DNA from 3 places in the Streptomyces sp. NPDC045021 genome. Region 2 is predicted to be linked to each of the others. Evidence: riboswitches for the same ligand, from Rfam matches in the RefSeq annotation. Region 2 holds a riboswitch; each other region holds the start of a gene.

Evidence for each region. Region 2 has a riboswitch for thiamine pyrophosphate ahead of thiO (glycine oxidase ThiO). Riboswitches for the same ligand answer to the same signal wherever they lie in the genome.
Region 1: another riboswitch for thiamine pyrophosphate. It lies ahead of AC07DC_RS29055 (thiamine ABC transporter substrate-binding protein); the one in region 2 lies ahead of thiO (glycine oxidase ThiO).
Region 3: another riboswitch for thiamine pyrophosphate. It lies ahead of thiC (phosphomethylpyrimidine synthase ThiC); the one in region 2 lies ahead of thiO (glycine oxidase ThiO).

The regions. Positions count from the first base shown of each region.
Region 1 is NZ_JBWKIQ010000011.1:22,534-28,584, forward strand. Features, by position in the region: gene AC07DC_RS29050 (ABC transporter permease) at 1-517, opposite strand, end outside; gene AC07DC_RS29055 (thiamine ABC transporter substrate-binding protein) at 613-1,707, opposite strand; TPP riboswitch at 1,702-1,821, opposite strand; gene rlmN (dual-specificity RNA methyltransferase RlmN) at 1,884-2,990, opposite strand; gene AC07DC_RS29065 (hypothetical protein) at 3,281-3,790, shown strand; gene AC07DC_RS29070 (phosphatidate cytidylyltransferase) at 4,343-5,329, opposite strand; gene frr (ribosome recycling factor) at 5,448-6,005, opposite strand.
Region 2 is NZ_JBWKIQ010000009.1:304,007-310,057, forward strand. Features, by position in the region: gene AC07DC_RS26825 (NAD(P)/FAD-dependent oxidoreductase) at 1-803, opposite strand, end outside; TPP riboswitch at 933-1,046, shown strand; gene thiO (glycine oxidase ThiO) at 1,043-2,203, shown strand; gene thiS (sulfur carrier protein ThiS) at 2,200-2,400, shown strand; gene AC07DC_RS26840 (thiazole synthase) at 2,405-3,247, shown strand; gene pknB (Stk1 family PASTA domain-containing Ser/Thr kinase) at 3,410-5,401, shown strand; gene AC07DC_RS26850 (deoxyribonuclease IV) at 5,398-6,051, shown strand, end outside.
Region 3 is NZ_JBWKIQ010000002.1:341,477-347,527, forward strand. Features, by position in the region: gene AC07DC_RS08600 (YibE/F family protein) at 1-899, opposite strand, end outside; TPP riboswitch at 961-1,073, shown strand; gene thiC (phosphomethylpyrimidine synthase ThiC) at 1,067-2,866, shown strand; gene AC07DC_RS08610 (amino acid permease) at 2,982-4,436, opposite strand; gene AC07DC_RS08615 (hypothetical protein) at 4,596-5,555, opposite strand.

The DNA.
Region 1 (6,051 bases), on a different contig from region 2:
CCCGGCGCCACGCCTCGAAGCGGCCGGCGCCGAGCACCCGGGCGGCCTCCTCCTGGCGCGGGTCGAGCTGCGACCACAGGCCGCCGACGGACCGGACGACGACGCCGAAGTTGAAGAAGACATGCGCGAGCAGGATCGCCCAGACGGTGGTGTCCAGCCGGACGCCCCACAGGTCGTCGAGCATCCCGCCGCGTCCCAGCAGCGCCAGGAACGCCGAGCCGACCACGACCGTGGGCAGCACGAACGGCACGGCCACCACCGCCCGCAACAGCCGCTTGCCCGGGAAATCGAAGCGGGCGAAGACGTACGCCGCCGGGAGCGCGACCAGCAGCGTCAGCCCGGTCGAGACGACCGCCTGCCACGCGGTGAACCACAGCACCCGCAGGATCTCCGGGTCGGTCAGCACCTCGCCGATCCGGCCGAACCGCCACCGGCCGCCGACGCGCAGGCCCCGGGTGACGATGGCGGCCACCGGATAGGCGAAGAAGACCGCGAAGAACGCGGTGGGCACGGCCATCAGGCCGAGCCGCACCGCGGCCGCCCGCGGGACGCGCCGCCGGACCCGCACCGGAGTCCCGCGTCGCGGCTCCTCGGGAGTCCCTTCCGGAGTCCCTACTTCAGGACGAGCGAGGACCATGTCTTGACCCACTGGTCACGGTTCTTGGCGATCTCGTCGGGCGCCACGGTGAACGGGGTGTCGATCTTCACGCCGTACTTGGTGAACTCGGCGGGCAGCGCCGCGTCCTGGCGGGCCGGGTTCACGAACATCTGCAGCGGCATGTCCTGCTGGAACGTCTTGCTCAGCAGGAAGTCCAGCAGCGCCTTGCCGCCCGCGTCGTTCTTGCCGCCCTTGAGCAGCCCGGCGAACTCGATCTGCCGGAAACACGTACCGGTCGCGACACCGGTCGGCCCCTGCGCCGGCTGCGGCTTGACGCCGAGCACCTCGGCGGGCGGGCTGGAGGCGTACGAGACGACGAGAGGCTTGTCGCCCTTGCCCTTGCCGCCGGCCGAGCCGGAGAAGCGATCGTTGTACGCCTGCTCCCAGCCGTCGACGACCTCGACGCCGTTGGCCTTGAGCTTCTTCCAGTACTCCTGCCAGCCGGCGTCGCCGTACTTCGCGATCGTGCCGAGCTGGAAGGCCAGACCCGGCGACGACGTCGCGGAGTTCTCGGTGACCAGCAGGTTCTTGTACTCCGGCTTGATCAGATCGTCGAAGGTCGCCGGAACGGCCAGCTTGTGCGCGTCGAAGTACTTGCGGTCGTAGTTGACGCAGACATCGCCGGAGTCGATCGGCGTGACCCGGTGCTTGTCCTTGTCGAGCTGCAGCGCCGCCGGGACCTGGTCCAGGCCCTTCGCCTCGTACGGCGTGAACAGGTCGTTGTCGAGCGCCCTCGACAGGAGCGTGTTGTCGACGCCGAAGAAGACATCGCCCTGCGGGTGCCCCTTCGACAGGATCGCCTGGTTCACGGCCGCGCCCGCGTCACCGCCGGCCAGCACCTTGACCGTGTAGCCGGTCTCCTTGGTGAACTCCTTCAGCACGGCCGGGGAGGCCGCGAAGGAGTCGTGGCTGACGAGGGTGACGGTCTTCGACGTCGCCGTCGGCTTGGCGCCGGCCTTGTCGTCGGAGCCGCCGCACGCGGCCAGCGCGGTCACGCCGAGGGCGGTGGCCACGACCGCTGTCGCGGCGCGCCGAAGGTTGGTGTTCATGAGCTGTTGACTCCCTACGCCGGTATGACCCGGATCAGGTCCGAGGGTCTGCGGCCGCACCGGCTTCGCCGGTGGCCGCACTCTCAGCGCTGCTGCGCTCCCCTGTCGGAAATGTTCATTTGTACGAATCTACGAGCGCCACGATAGCAGCGCGCCCGCCGACACCCGCAGGCGTCTCAGCCTTCGGAGGCCGCGAGCTGCCCGCACGCTCCGTCGATCTCGCTGCCCCGCGTGTCACGGACGGTCACCGGCACCCCGTGCGACTCCAGCATCCGCACGAAGGCCCGCTCGTCCTCCGGCCGCGAAGCGGTCCACTTCGACCCCGGGGTGGGGTTGAGCGGGATGAGGTTCACATGCACCCGCTTGCCCTTGAGCAGCCGCCCGAGCAGGTCCGCCCGCCACGCCTGGTCGTTGATGTCCTTGATCAGCGCGTACTCGATGGAGATCCGGCGGCCGGACACCTCCGCGTAGTGCCACGCGGCGTCCAGCACCTCGCGCACCTTCCAGCGGGTGTTGACCGGCACCAGGGTGTCGCGCAGCTCGTCGTCCGGGGCGTGCAGCGACACCGCGAGCCGGCACTTGAAGCCCTCGTCGGCGAAGCGCATCATCGCCGGAACCAGCCCGACCGTCGACACGGTGATCCCGCGCTGCGACAGCCCCAGCCCGTCGGGCTCCGGGTCCGTCAGCCGGCGGATCGAGCCGATGACGCGGTTGTAGTTGGCCAGCGGCTCGCCCATGCCCATGAAGACGATGTTGCTCAGCCGCGCCGGCCCACCGGGGATCTCGCCGTCGCGCAGCGACTTCATTCCGGCCACGATCTGGTGCACGATCTCGGCCGTCGAAAGATTCCGGTCGAGCCCCGCCTGCCCCGTCGCACAGAACGGACAGTTCATCCCGCAGCCGGCCTGCGAACTGATGCACATGGTGACCCGGTCCGGGTACCGCATCAGCACCGACTCGACGAGCGTCCCGTCGAAGAGCCGCCACAGCGTCTTGCGCGTCGTGTCGTCGTCACAGCTGATGTGCCGCACGACCGACATCATCTCGGGCAGCAGCCCGTCCGCGAGCTTGTCGCGCGAGGCCGCCGGAATATCCGTCCAGGCGGCCCGGTCGTCGTCGTACCGCGCGAAGTAGTGCTGCGACAGCTGCTTGGCACGGAACGGCTTCTCGCCCAGCTCGACAACCGCCTCCCGTCGCTCGGCAGGGGTCAGGTCGGCGAGGTGCCGCGGGGGCTTCTTGGCCCCGCGCGGCACGGCAAAGGTGAGTTCTCCGGGTACAGGCATGGTGCTACCAGTGTCGCAGACACAGCAGGCAGCTCCGGGTGACAGCGGTCACGGGGGGTGCTCATCCGTCGTCGTCGGTCACCCTCGGACGGCCCACAGACGGCCCAGGAATCCGGGTGTTCCCGGAGGTCAGAGCGGTGGATTTGGCCTTTCCCTCGTCGTAGGAACCGGTAGTGAGCACGGAATAGACGACCCGGGATCCGAATGCAGACCCAAGATCGTCCAGGCAGAGGCCCCATACCTGGCGCTCTGCAGAGGTTGCCGACACGCCCCAGGGGCAGTCATCTGGCGTGGACTGGATAGCACCGCTCAGCACACTTGCCGGCGCGGTCGTGGGCGTCAGCTCAGCCCTGCTCGCCGACCGCATCCGGTGGCGCCGTGATGGCGCTCACCACTGGACGCAGACGCGTCGAGCGGTCTACGTGGACTTCCTCACGGCGCTGAGCCGCAGCCACACAGACATGCGCGCGGTCACCTTTCGCGAGAACCTGACCACCGCCGTGCGATACGGCGAGTTCCACCAGGCGCTTGAGGGCTCCAAGGTGTGGCAACTGCGCCAGAGCCTGTCACTGACCGCCCCGAGCGAGGTGATCGACTTGGCCATCATTGTCTGCAAGACGCTTGAGGTCATGCGCGACGTCCTCATAGCCGAGCCGGACGTCAACAGTGACGCCTACCTTCGGGCGCGCGCGGATCTGTGGAAGACCAACGCGGAAGTACGCGAGGCGATGCGGAAGGACCTCGGCCTGGAAGGCCCACCGGATCCAGAGGTGGGCATGTACCGCTACCCGGCGCCATAGACGTCAGACTACGAGGTGCCGTTGTCGGCCAGCCCTGGGCGGGCTTGAAAACACGGTGCGGCACCTTCGACGCGCGACGAATCACACGATGGGCCTCGGCCGCTGTGCAGGGACACGGCGGCTCGAAACCCAACAGCTCCGGCCGACGACAACCGGACAGCGCATCAACGCACTTGCTCGACAACATCCAACACTCGGTCGAGCGTCCACGTCGATCCGCGGTTCCATCGGACAGCCCCCCGCGTAAGACAGTCGGTCACACCTGACGGCGTGACCTTCCGCCCCGGAGAGTGAAGTCGCCGCTCCCGGGCGGGTCGGCAGAGCGGGAGGCTATGAAGATCGCGAACTGACCGGCGGGTACCGGCGCCGGCGAGACGAAGGGTTCAGAGGGGGCAGGCTCGAGGCTGCGGGGTCCGCGTGGCGGCTGACGGCCCAGGCGGCATGGGCATGCGCCCCACCGGGGCGGGAAACCGCTGGTGGGGCGCATGATCGCCAGTCCGGGAGATCTCCGGGTACAGGCTTGCTCCTACCAGTGTCGCAATCGCGCCGAGGTCAGCCGGTGCCGACGAAGATGACGAGGAGCAGCCACACCACGGGGGCCGTGGGGAGGAGGGAGTCGAGGCGGTCCATGATGCCGCCGTGGCCGGGGAGGAGGGTGCCCATGTCCTTGATGCCGAGGTCGCGCTTGATCATGGACTCGCCGAGGTCGCCGAGGGTCGCGCTGACTGCGGCGACCAGGCCCAGGATCAGGCCCTGCCACCATTGGCCGTCGTCGATCAGGTACTGCATCGACAGGGCGCCGGCCGTCATCGCGAAGGCGATGGCACCGAAGAGGCCGGCGCGGGTCTTGCCGGGGCTGATGCGCGGGGCGAGGAGCCGGCGGCCGAAGCGCCAGCCGACGGCGTAGGCGCCGGTGTCGCTGATCACGGTGAGCAGCAGGAAGACCAGGACCCGCCAGGGGCCGTCGTCCGCGGCGAGCATCATCGACACGAAAGTGGCGAGGAAGGGCACGTAGAAGGCGGCGAAGATGCCCGCGGTGACGTCCCGCAGGTAGTTCTCCGGCGGCTCGGTCATCCTCCACACGAGGATGGCGAGGGAGGTGAGCGCCATGGCGACCCACGCGCCCTCGGCGCCGCGCGCGTAGCCCGCGACGACCATGGCGACCCCGCCGACCGCGAGCGGTACGAGCGGGATGCGGATCGACTTCTTCTCCGCGAGCCGGGAGGTGAGCTCCCACAGGCCGACGACGACGGCGAGCACCACCACGCCGACGAAGGCGGCCTTGACGATGAACAGCGAGGCGACGATGACCGCGCCCATGCCGACGCCGACCCCTATCGCGGCCCGCAGGTTGCGACCTGCGGACTTCTTCACGGGCGGGACGGGTTCCGGTTCCGGAGACGGCTCAGGCGGCATACGACGAGTTTGCGCTGCGTCGAGCGCATCCTGCGCCAAACCCGCCGAGCCGTCGCCCGGTCCCCCCGCCGGCGCTTCCCAGTGGCCGGAGCGCGGCGTGGCACCCCAGGAGGAGTCGTTCACTGAGTTTCGCCTCGCGTTGTTGTTCCGGACCAGGCGTCCGGCCTGGTGTTCTGGCGGGGGGTGCGGGGGTCACCCCCCGGGAGAACGTCGGGTCGGACCGCCGTGTCGCAGCGGTACGTCAGACCTCGAGCAGCTCGGCTTCCTTGTGCTTGAGCAGCTCGTCGATCTGGGCGGCGTACTTGCTGGTCGTGTCGTCGAGCTCCTTCTCGGCGCGACGCACGTCGTCCTCACCCGACTCGCCGTCCTTGACGAGCTTGTCGAGGGTCTCCTTCGCCTTGCGGCGGATCGCGCGGATCGAGATCTTCGCGTCCTCGGCCTTGCTCCGGGCGACCTTGATGTAGTCCCTGCGGCGCTCCTCGGTCAGCTGCGGGAACACCACCCGGATGATGCGTCCGTCGTTGCTCGGGTTGACGCCGAGGTCCGAATTGCGGATCGCCTCTTCGATGTTGCGCAGCGCGCTGACGTCGAACGGGGAGACCACGGCCATCCGGGGCTCGGGCACCGAGAAGGAGGCGAGCTGGTTGATCGGCGTGATGGCGCCGTAGTACTCGGCCACGATCTTGTTGAACATCGCGGGGTGCGCACGGCCGGTGCGGATCGCGGCGAAGTCGTCCTTCGCGACGATGACGGCCTTCTCCATCTTCTCCTCGGCCTCGAGGAGGGTCTCTTCAATCACCATGTGCTCCTGGTTTTCAGAAGGCAGAGCCTGGCCCCTGCGCGCG
Region 2 (6,051 bases):
CGCAGCCGGTCGTCGGCCAGCACCGAGCGGTCGGGGCCCAGCGCGACGCCGGAGCCCGCCAGCCAGCCGGTGGCCGGCCGTGCGCCGATGCCGACGACGACGGCCCCGGCCCGCAGCCGCCTCCCGTCGGCGAGCAGCACCGTGCCCGGCTCGACGGCCGCGACCGCGGTCCCGGTGATCAGTTCGGCGCCGGCGTCCGCATACCAGCCGCGCATGTGGTCGGTGACGGAGCCCGGCAGGACTCCGGCGAGCGGCCGGTCGGCCGCCTCGACGACGGTCACCGCGCAGCCCGCCTGGCGGGCCGCCGTGGCGAACTCCGCGCCGATCCAGCCCGCCCCGACCACGACGACGTCACGCTTCTCGTCGAGCACCGGCCGCAGTTCTGCGGCGTCGTCCAGGGTGCGCAGCATGTAGACGCCGGGGATGCCCTCGCTGCCGGGCAGCGCCACCGGGTGGGCGCCGGTGGCGAGCACCAGCCGGTCGTAGCGGACCACGTCCTCGTCGGTGACCACATGCCGTTCCGCGGGGCGCAGCGCGCCGACGTGCCGGTCGAGCAGCAGCTCGACGCCGAGGCCGTTGAAGTCCACGTCGAAGGGCGAGCCCTCGGCGGTGCCGAGGAGCACGGACTTGGACAGCGGCGGGCGGTCGTACGGCGCGTGCGGCTCGGCGCCGATCAGCGTGATGTCGCCGCGCCACCCCTGCTCCCGCAACGACACAGCAGTCTGCACTCCGGCCATCCCGGCCCCGACGATCACTGCGCGCTCGGCGCTTGGCTGGCTCACACGATCACCGTAACGCTCCATTGATTACCGGCAGGGCACCAGTGCGAAATCCGATCCCCCTGACTCTTCCCTCCCCTCCTCGCGGACCGCTCGTCCCCGGCGACCTGGTCCCTTACCGCGGATCGGGGCCGCGTACTAGGGTGGCGGGGCTAACGCACTCGCGGGAGCCCGGACGTACCGGGCTGAGAGGGCGGCTGACCGGCCGCCGACCGTACGAACCTGATCCGGGTCATGCCGGCGAAGGGAGGAGCGGGACACTCATGCATCCATCTCGCCACCGCTACGACGTACTGGTCGTGGGCGGCGGAATCATCGGACTCGTCACGGCCTGGCGCGCCGCGCAGCGCGGGCTGCGCACCGCGGTCGCCGACCCGGCGCCGGGCGGCGGCGCCGCACATGTCGCGGCCGGCATGCTGGCCGCCGTCACCGAGCTGCAGTACGGCGAGCAGACGCTGCTCGACCTCAATCTCGCGTCGGCCCGCCGCTATCCGTCCTTCGCCGCGGAGCTGGAGGACGTCACCGGGCTGGGCCTGGGCTACCGGCCGTGCGGCACGCTCGCCGTCGCCCTGGACGCCGACGACCGCGCCGACCTGCGCGAGCTGCACGCCTTCCAGACGTCGCTCGGTCTGCAGTCCGAGTGGCTCTCCGGCCGTGAGTGCCGCCGGCTGGAGCCGATGCTGGCACCCGGCGTGCGGGGCGGTCTGCGCGTCGACGGCGACCACCAGGTGGATCCGCGGCGGCTGGCCGCGGCGCTGCTGCGCGCGGCCGAACTCGCGGGCGTGGCCCTGCACCGGCGCTCCGTGGCGCGCGTCGAGACCGTACGGGACCACGCCACCGGCGCGGTGCTCGACGACGGCACGGTGATCGCCGCCGAGCAGACCGTCCTGGCGGCGGGCAGCCGCAGCGGCGGCCTGCCGGGCATCCCCGAGCACGCCCTGCCCCCGGTCCGCCCGGTCAAGGGGCAGATCCTGCGACTGCGCATCCCGCCGGCCCACGCGCCCTTCCTCTCCCGCACCGTGCGGGCCGTGGTGCGCGGCGGCCATGTGTACCTCGTGCCGCGCGCGAACGGTGAGCTCGTCATCGGCGCGACCAGCGAGGAGCTCGGCTGGGACACCACGGTCACCGCGGGCGGCGTCTACGAACTGCTGCGCGACGCCCACGAGCTGGTGCCGGGGCTCACCGAACTGCCGCTGGTCGAGACCCTCGCGGGGCTGCGCCCCGGCTCGCCCGACAACGCCCCGCTGCTCGGCCGCAGCGCGCTGCCCGGTCTGCTGCTGGCCACCGGCCACCACCGCAACGGCGTCCTGCTGACCCCGGTGACCGGCGACATCATGGCCGAGCTGCTCACGACGGGCTCGGTGCCCGAGTCGGCCCGGCCCTTCTCCCCCGCACGCTTCACGCTTCAGGAGCAGCCCGCATGACCGTCTCCGTCAACGGTGAGGCCCGCGAGATCGCCGAGGGCCTGACCCTCGACCGTCTCGTCGCCACCCTGACCGCCGCCCCCTCGGGCGTCGCCGCCGCCGTCAACGAGGCCGTCGTCCCCCGCAGCCGCTGGACCACCACCGCGATCGTCGACGGCGACCGCGTCGAGGTCCTCACCGCCGTCCAGGGAGGCTGATCCCGTGCCGCACCCCGCGCACACTCCGCACACCGCCGACGACACCCTGCGGATCGCCGGCGTCCCCTTCACCTCCCGGCTGATCATGGGCACCGGTGGTGCGCCCAGCCTGGAGATCCTCGAACAGGCGCTGCTCGCCTCCGGTACGGAGCTCACCACGGTCGCGATGCGCCGCCTGGACCCGGCGACGAAGGGCTCGGTGCTCTCCGTTCTGGGCAGGCACGGCATCCGCGTCCTGCCGAACACGGCCGGCTGCTTCACGGCGGGCGAGGCCGTCCTCACCGCGCGGCTGGCCCGCGAGGCGCTGGGGACCGACTGGATCAAGCTGGAGGTCATCGCCGACGAGCGCACCCTGCTGCCCGACACCGTCGAGCTGCTCGACGCCGCCGAGACGCTGGTCGACGACGGATTCACCGTCCTGCCCTACACCAACGACGACCCGGTGCTCGCGCGCAAGCTCGAGGACGTGGGCTGCGCGGCGATCATGCCGCTGGGCTCGCCCATCGGCTCCGGGCTCGGGATCCGCAATCCGCACAACTTCCAGCTGATCACCGAGCGGGCGGGCGTCCCGGTCATCCTCGACGCCGGGGCGGGTACCGCGTCCGACGCGGCGTTCGCCATGGAACTGGGGTGCGCCGCGGTCATGCTGGCGTCGGCGGTGACGCGGGCCCAGCAGCCGGTGCTCATGGCGGGGGCCATGCGGCACGGGGTCGAGGCGGGGCGGCTCGCGTTCCGGGCCGGACGCATCCCCCGCCGGCACTACGCCGCCGCGTCGTCCCCGGTCGAGGGCGTGGCCGCCTTCGATCCCGAACGGCCCGCCTTCAGCGCGACCTCGTCCAGGGCCTGATCCGGGACCTGACCCGTGACCCGATCCGTACCCCGGTCCGGGCCCCGGTCCGCCTCCCACCGGGGCGGACGGTCACGGTTGCGTCCCGGATCGGTACGGGCGGGACACAGTACGGCCGCGTTCGGTGAGACGTGTCGGCGACGGCTCGTAGACTTCCGTGTCGTGGATACGACCCTGCAGGACCCTCTCGTCGGGCAGACGCTCGATGGCCGTTACCGGGTCGAGGCGCGCATCGCCGTCGGCGGTATGGCCACGGTCTACCGGGCTGTGGACACCCGCCTCGACCGCGTGCTCGCGCTGAAGGTGATGCACCCCGGGCTGGCGGCGGACGCCGGTTTCGTCGACCGCTTCATCCGCGAGGCCAAGGCCGTCGCCCGTCTCGCGCACCCGAACGTCGTCGGCGTGTACGACCAGGGCACTGACGGCACGTTCGTGTACCTGGCCATGGAGTACATCGCCGGCTGCACGCTGCGCGACGTGCTGCGCGAGCGCGGCGCCCTGCAGCCGCGTGCCGCGCTGGACATCCTGGAGCCGGTGCTGGCCGCGCTCGGCGCCGCGCACCGGGCCGGGCTGATCCACCGGGACGTGAAGCCGGAGAACGTCCTGATCGGCGACGACGGCCGGGTGAAGGTAGTCGACTTCGGCCTGGTCAGGGCGGTGGACACCAACACCAGCGTGACGACCGGCTCGGTGCTGGGCACGGTCTCGTACCTCGCCCCGGAGCAGATCGAACACGGCACCATAGACCAGCGCACGGACGTGTACGCCTGCGGCGTGCTGCTGTACGAGATGCTGACCGGCGGAAAGCCGCACACCGGCGGTACGCCGATGCAGGTGATCTTCCAGGTGCTGAACGAGGACATCCCCGCGCCGTCGGAGACCGTCCCCGGGCTGGCGCCCGTGCTGGACGCCCTGGTCGGGCGGGCCGCCGCGCGCGACCCGCAGCTGCGTCCCGCCGACGCGGTGGAGCTGCTGGCGCAGCTGCACACCACCCGCCAGGCGCTGAGCCAGGAGCAGCTGGACGTGGTGCCGCCCCGGGCGGCGGAGATCGCTCAGGAGCCGCAGGACGCCGTCCCGGCCACCGGTTGGCAGAAGGACTCGCAGGGTGTGCCGGGCGGCGACGAGGAGCAGACCAGCATCATCTCCCGGCCGGTCCTGCCGCCCGAGGAGGAGCTCAACCGCACGAGTGTCCTGCAGCTGCCGCCACCGCTGCCGCCGGTGCCCGCGGGTCCGTCAGGACCGTCGGGTCCCGCCGGCCACCGGCCCGCCCGCCGAGGTCCGCGGCGCGGTGTGCTCGCGCTGGTCGTGGCGGTGCTGCTGGTCCTCGGGGTCGGGGCCGGCGTCTGGTACATCAGCGACGGCCAGTTCACCAAGGTCCCCGCCGTCCTGGCGCTGTCGCAGGCGGACGCGGAGCAGAAGATCGACCGTGCCGGGCTGCACGCGAAGATCGCCACCGGTTTCAGCCTCACCGTCCCCCGCGGCCAGGTGATCTCCACCGATCCGGGACCGGGCAAGCGCGTCCGCAACAACGCGGAGGTCACGCTGACCGTCTCCAAGGGGCCGCAGGAGGTCCACGTACCCGATGTCACGGGCAAGACGCTGGCCGCGGCGCAGGAGCAGATCAAGGGCGCGGCACTGACCCCGGGCGCGGTGACGCAGGAGTTCACCGAGGACGTGCCCAAGGGCGCTGTGATCTCCACGGACCCGCCGGCCGGTACGAAACGGTCGCCGGACGCCGTCGTGTCGATCGTCGTCAGCAAGGGCGCCGCGGTGGACGTTCCCGACGTGATCGGCGATTCGGTCGCCGACGCCCAGCAGGCGCTGCAGGACGCCGGGCTCACTGTCGTGCTCGCCCCGGAGAAGGTCTTCTCGGACGTGGCCGACAAGGACAAGGTGGCCCTCCAGACTCCGGACAAGGGCGCCCGGGCCGGTGCGGGCGACACCGTCACGATCACGCTCTCCAAGGGCCAGCAGCTCTTCGACGTGCCGGATGTGAAGGGCAGGAGCGCGGGCGAGGCGAAGCAGATCCTCAAGGACGCGGGCTTCGGCATCCGGGTGATGCACGCGTTCTTCGGCGACACCGTGTTCAGCCAGTCGCCGGAGGGGGGCGGGCAGGCGCCCAAGGGCGCCACGATCACCGTGTGGGTCCGATGAGGCGCAATCCCGTCGGCGGACATGTGCACGTGGCCGGCGGCCTCGCGACCGTCGGGCTGGCCAACGCGGAGCGGCTGACGGCCGAGGCAGTCCAGGTCTTCGTGGCCAATCCGCGCGGCTGGGCCACCCCGCCCGGCGATCCGCGGCAGGACGAGCTGTTCCGCGCGGGATGCGCCGCCGGATCGGTGCCGGCGTACGTCCATGCGCCGTATCTGATCAATTTCGGCTCGGACACCGCCGCGACGGTGGAGAAGTCGGTGGAGTCGCTGCGCCACTCGCTGCGCCGGGGCCGGGAGATCGGCGCGCTGGGCGTGGTCGTGCACACCGGGTCCGCGACGGGCGGGCGGCCCCGCTCGGCGGCTCTGGCGCAGGTGCGGGAGCACATGCTGCCGCTGCTCGACGAGCTCACCCACGACGACGACCCGTGGCTGCTGCTGGAGCCGACGGCGGGCCAGGGCGCCTCGCTCTGCTCGCTCGTCGAGGACCTGGGCCCGTACGCCGACGCCCTGGACCGGCATCCGAAACTGGGGGTCTGCCTGGACACCTGCCACGCCTTCGCGGCCGGGCACGACATGGCGGCGCCCGGGGGGATGAAGCTGCTGCTCGACGAGCTGGTGGACACCGTCGGTGAGGGGCGGCTGAAGCTGATC
Region 3 (6,051 bases), on a different contig from region 2:
AGGACGCCCAGCGAGCCGATGATGATGCCGGCCAGCAGCAGGCCCTTGATCTCGATACCCGGATAGAGGGAGTGGATCAGCCCGGTCTCGTCCGAGGTGTTGCCCGTCAGGTGCGCCCAGGAGATGAAGACCGAGCCGAGGATCCCGATCAGGAACAGGGAGCAGAGCGTGCCGATCACCGCCACCGACGTACGGGCGTTGAGGCCGTGGCACATGTAGAGCGCGATCAGCATGATCGCGCTGCCGCCGATCACCGCCACCAGCAGCGGATTGTGGCCGTGCAGGATCGCCGGGAGGATGAACAGCGTCAGGATCGCGAAGCTGATGACCAGCGCGATCAGCGCCATCAGGCCGCGCAGCCTGCCGACGGCGATCACCGCGAGGGCGAAGATCCCGGCCAGCAGCGCCAGCGGGAAGCCACGGTCGACGTCGGTCACCGCGTACTGCAGCTCCTTCGGGGCGTCGGGTGCGTACGCCACCACCACGCCCTGGCCCACCGTGTAGCGGCGGGTCTGGTCGGGATGCACGATCTCGGTGAACGTCCGGCCCTTGTCCTTGCCCGAGGTGACCTCGATGGTCGCCTTCTCGCAGCCTTCCGGCGGGGCGGCGGTGGCGCCGGGCGCCGGCGTCGCCGGTGACTGTGTGTTCGCCTCGGCGCAGGAGATGTCGTCGATCCGGGTGACCCGGGCCTGCTGCGTCTGCTGGTCGAACCCGACCCCGGTGTGCGCGTGCTGCGGTACCCCACCGGGCCACAGCACGATCAGCCCGGCGAGCACCGCGGCGGCGAACGGGACCAGCACCACCGCGATGACCTTGCGGAGGTGCTTCGAGACCGGCGGGACCGGACCGTGACTGTGGGTGTGCGCATGCGCGTGCGGCGACGTCGGAGGGGTGTCCACGGACCGATCATCGCAAGACCCCCTGGTGTGCGTTCGTACTCACCCGCTACCGTGGGGGCACCTTTGCAATCGCGGGAGCTCGGAGCACCGGGCTGAGAGGGCGCTGAAGAACTGCGCCGACCGCTGAACCTGTTACCGGGTAATGCCGGCGTAGGGAGTTGGGTCTCATGACCACGCAGGATGCACGCATGCCTGTCTCCGTTCAGCCCGTTTCGACGGAAAAGCCCGTTTCAACGGATAGGCGCGAGCCCGGCTGGCACAAGGGCTACCTGACCGGCACCAGGCCGGACATCCAGGTCCCCGTGCGCCAGGTGCACCTCACCACCGGCCGTGACGTGACGCTGTACGACACGTCGGGGCCGTACACCGATCCGAACGTCACCACCGACGTCCGCCGCGGCCTGGCGCCGCTGCGTGAGAACTGGATCATCGGCCGCGGCGACACCGAGGAGTACTCGGGCCGCCCGGTCCGCCCCGAGGACGACGGGATCAAGCACACCTCTCCCCGCGGCGGTCTGCGCAACCTCGACGCGGTCTTCCCCGGCCGCCCCCGGGTGCCGCGCAGGGGGCGTGACGGGCAGGCGGTGACGCAGCTCGCGTACGCACGCCGCGGCGACATCACGCCGGAGATGGAGTACATCGCGATCCGCGAGAACGTCTCCCCCGAGGTGGTGCGCGAGGAGATCGCGGCCGGCCGGGCCGTCATGCCGATGAACGTGAACCACCCCGAGATCGAGCCGATGATCATCGGCAAGCGGTTCCTGGTGAAGGTCAACGCCAACATCGGCAACTCCGCGGTCACCTCCTCGATCGAGGAGGAGGTGGACAAGATGACGTGGGCCACCAAGTGGGGCGCCGACACGGTCATGGACCTGTCCACCGGCCGCAACATCCACACCACCCGTGAATGGGTGCTGCGCAACTCCCCCGTCCCCATCGGCACCGTCCCCCTCTACCAGGCGCTGGAGAAGGTCGACGGCAAGGCCGAGGAGCTGACCTGGGAGGTCTACAAGGACACCGTCATCGAGCAGGCCGAGCAGGGCGTCGACTACATGACGGTCCACGCCGGCGTGCTGCTGCGGTACGTCCCGCTGACCGCCCGCCGCAAGACCGGCATCGTCTCGCGCGGCGGCTCGATCATGGCCGCCTGGTGCCTCGCGCACCACAAGGAGTCGTTCCTCTACGAGAACTTCGAAGAGCTCTGCGACATCCTCGCCTCCTACGACGTCACGTACTCGCTCGGCGACGGTCTGCGCCCCGGCTCCATCGCCGACGCCAACGACGAGGCGCAGTTCGCGGAGCTGCGGACGCTGGGCGAGCTGAACACCATCGCCAAGCGGCACAACGTGCAGACCATGATCGAGGGCCCCGGGCACGTCCCGATGCACAAGATCAAGGAGAACATCGACCTCCAGCAGGAGATCTGCGAGGAGGCGCCGTTCTACACGCTCGGCCCGCTCACCACGGATGTCGCGCCCGCCTACGACCACATCACCTCGGGCATCGGCGCCGCGATGATCGCCTGGTGGGGCACCGCGATGCTCTGCTACGTCACGCCCAAGGAGCACCTGGGCCTGCCCAACCGCGACGACGTCAAGACCGGCGTCATCACGTACAAGATCGCGGCCCACGCGGCGGATCTGGCCAAGGGCCACCCGGGGGCGCAGGACTGGGACGACGCCCTGTCCGACGCCCGCTTCGAGTTCCGCTGGGAGGACCAGTTCAACCTGGCCATGGACCCGGACACCGCCCGTGACTTCCACGACGAGACGCTGCCGGCGGACGGCGCGAAGACCGCGCACTTCTGCTCCATGTGCGGCCCCAAGTTCTGCTCGATGAAGATCAGTCAGGACATCCGCAAGGAGCACGGCGGGGATCTGCTGCTGGACCCGGAGGCCGGGATGCGGCAGAAGTCCGCGGAGTTCGCGGCGAGCGGCAACCGCGTCTACCTGCCGCTGGCCGACTGACGACGGGCCGCTGAGCGCCGCACATGCGTGAGGTCCCGGTGGGATTCCCACCGGGACCTCCGCAATGTACTTCGATCGACGTTCAGGTGATTCGGGTGGATCAGGTGCCGCCGGGTCAGATCAGGTCCATCGCGGCCACTTCGTCGGGGCGGCCGTAGCTGACCGGTCCCTGGAAACGCTTGCGCGCGGTGGCGAACCACCAGACCGTGGCGATGATCAGCACGACCCCCAGCGCGATCGGGGCGTAGTTGAAGTTGGTCGAGGTGATGGGGGAGGTCTGCGGCAGCATGAACAGCACACTGCTGAGGACGATCCACGTCACGGAGACGATCCCGACGACCTTGCCGTAGCGCCCGAGGTTCCAGGGGCCGGACTCGAATTCGTCGCCCAGGCGCAGCCGCAGGAAAATCGGCACGCCGTAGGCGAGGAACAGCCCGACGACATTGACGCTCACAATGGCGGTGAAGGCGGTGTGGGACCACCAACCGGGCAGTACCAGCACGATGGAGCAGGCCGCCGCGAGCCATACGGCCTTGACGGGTGTGCGGGTGCGGGGGGACACCGAATGCCACCAACGCGAGCCGGGCATCGCACCGTCGCGGGAGAAGGCAAAAATCTGCCGGGTATTACTGGTCATGTTGGCCAGGCCGCAGAACAGCATGGCGCCGATCACGATCAGCAGCAGCAGCTTCGCGGTGCCCATACCGAGCGCGTCGATGAGAATCTGCACCGGCGGAGCGGCGGACTTTGCCTCGGCGGCGTAATCACGAATCGCGTACACCAGGGCGAGCATCAGAATCAGGCCGATGCCCGCGGAGTAGGCGATCGACCGCATGATGCCCTTGGGCGCGTTGACGGTGGCCTGCACGGTCTCTTCCGACATGTGGAAACTGCCGTCGAAGCCGGTGAAGGTCCAACTGGTGACGAGCAGACCGAGCATGGCGCCGTAAATGCCGTTGGAGAAGCCGGTGTTGTTCTCGAAATGCGTCACGAAGGAGACCGACTGGTGGTGGTCGGGTATGACGGTCAGGCAGACGACGATCACGACCATGCCGATGAACAGCCACCACACGGATATACGGTTCAGCAAGGCGATCAGCTGCACCGTATAGGTGTTGGCCAGCGCCTGGAGCAGCAGGATCACCGCTGTGATGCCCACGGTGCGCTGCGCCGTCACCTCGTAGTCGGTCCACTGCATCGCGATGAAGGCCTGGATGAACGTGGCGGCGGCGTAGCCGGTGGCGGCCGTCCCGCCCACCTGGCCGACGAAGTTCAGCCAGCCGGTGTACCAGGACCACGCGCCGCGGTGCCGTTTGGCGAGCTTGCCCGCGGAGAAGTACAGCGCGCCGCTGGTCGGATAGGCGGAGGCGATCTCTCCCATCGAGGCGCCGACGAACAGCACCATGATGGATACGCCTATCCAGCCGAATATGAGAATCCGCGGACCGCCGGCAGCCATGCCGAAACCGAACGAGGAGAAGATGCCGGCGATGATGTTGATGATGGTGAAAGATATCGCGAAGTTGTCAAACGCGCGAAATCGACGGGTAAGTTTCCGCGGATAACCCATGGCATGCAGTGTCGCGTCGTCGTCGAGGGTGGCGACGGGCGGCGCTGGGGGACGAAGGGTTTTCGAGCGTGAAAGAGATCTGTGCTCGGTCACAATCGCAGCCTTTCCGGGGGGAGATGACAGGAGGACGTCCTCGTGCGATGCGGAGCGGAATATCGATCAGGCAGCACTCGGTATCGGTAGTCCGCACAGCTTTCTGGCCTTGGTCAGTTGCTCCTCGGGCGGCCCGAAAGCGCTCCAGGGCATTCGGGACGCATAAGGACCCACAGCCGTGAGGACTTCACGCGCCTCGAATTCCAGCTTCCCCATGACCAGGGCATGCGCCAGATAGGCCAGGTCCAGTACGGGGGTGAACCGGTACTTGGCCGTCTCCGGGAACCAATGGGTGTAGATCCCCATCGTTGTCGCTCTCCACTGGGGCTGTTCCCATGTGCGGTCCGCCAGCAGAGCAGAGGGGTCGTAGTCCTCGACCAGCGCCACCAGCGGCAGCAGCCGCAGGGGCGAGTTGGTCGGTGCCCGGTGGCTCAGGAACGAGGCGACGTCCCACCGCGCGCTCGCCGAGCCGCCGTTGCGGGTGAAGAAGAAGGCCAGGAACCGGTGGTGCGCCTCGCGGTGCCAGGGGTCGAGCCGGAGGATGTGGGCGAACAGGTACCAGGGACCGGTCGGCTCGGTCAGCAGTCCGCGCGGAGCGGGGTCGCGGGGTCGCTGGAGCCGGGTCAACGCCAGTTGGGTCACCCAGGGGGTCGGGTCGGTGGGCAACATCTCCGAGGCTCGTTCGCACGCGCCCTGCGCTATGCGGAGCAACGCCCCCTCGCGGAGATCGCCTCCGGCGTCGGCCATCCGTAACGCCCGGAGCATCGCCACCCGCGCCCACAGCAGCGCGGCCTCCGCACTGGGTTCCTCGGCCAGCCAGCGCTCGGCGAGGTCGGAATCCGCTGCCTCGGAGGCCAGTACGAGGGACCGGTGGGCCCGCACTTCGAAATCCCCGCGCGTCTCCTTCAGGATCTCGTGTGCGCTGAGGTACCGCCCGGCCTTCACATCCATGCACGCTCGCGCCAACTGACGATCATCGGCCGCCGGATGCCACACGTACTGCCCCTCGAACGAGCCAGCAGCCACTATCCCCCTCCAGATCCTGCAGACGACACCACCCGCATACGCACATTCCGGTCATGCGGTATTCAGCCAGACCCTCTGAATTCGGCCAGTCACCTTCCGTAGATCAATCGGCAGCGGGTCACACCCTACTCATCATCAACTCGTATCGAAACCAGTCGTCTGGAGTAACTGGTTCCACGTCAATTACGGTCTGCGGCAATGGAGATGGGCCTGATCCATGCGATCCGACTCCAGCCGTCCGGATTGCCGCGCGCTATGCGTCGAGGTATGCGTCTGGCATATGCTGGCACGCATGGGAACGCACTGTCGCCGCTCTGCCGGGAGAGCGCGGGCGGGGCGATGACGCGGCGCTGACCTGCGGGCCTGCGGGAAATTCGCTGTGGCGGCCTTTGGCGGCTGGACTTCGGGGAACGTTCTCGAAGGCGGAGCTGTCCACGGATTGGACATTGGGGCCGGAGGCGACTTTGCGTTTCGCTTTCAACTAGTTGAGCCCCAA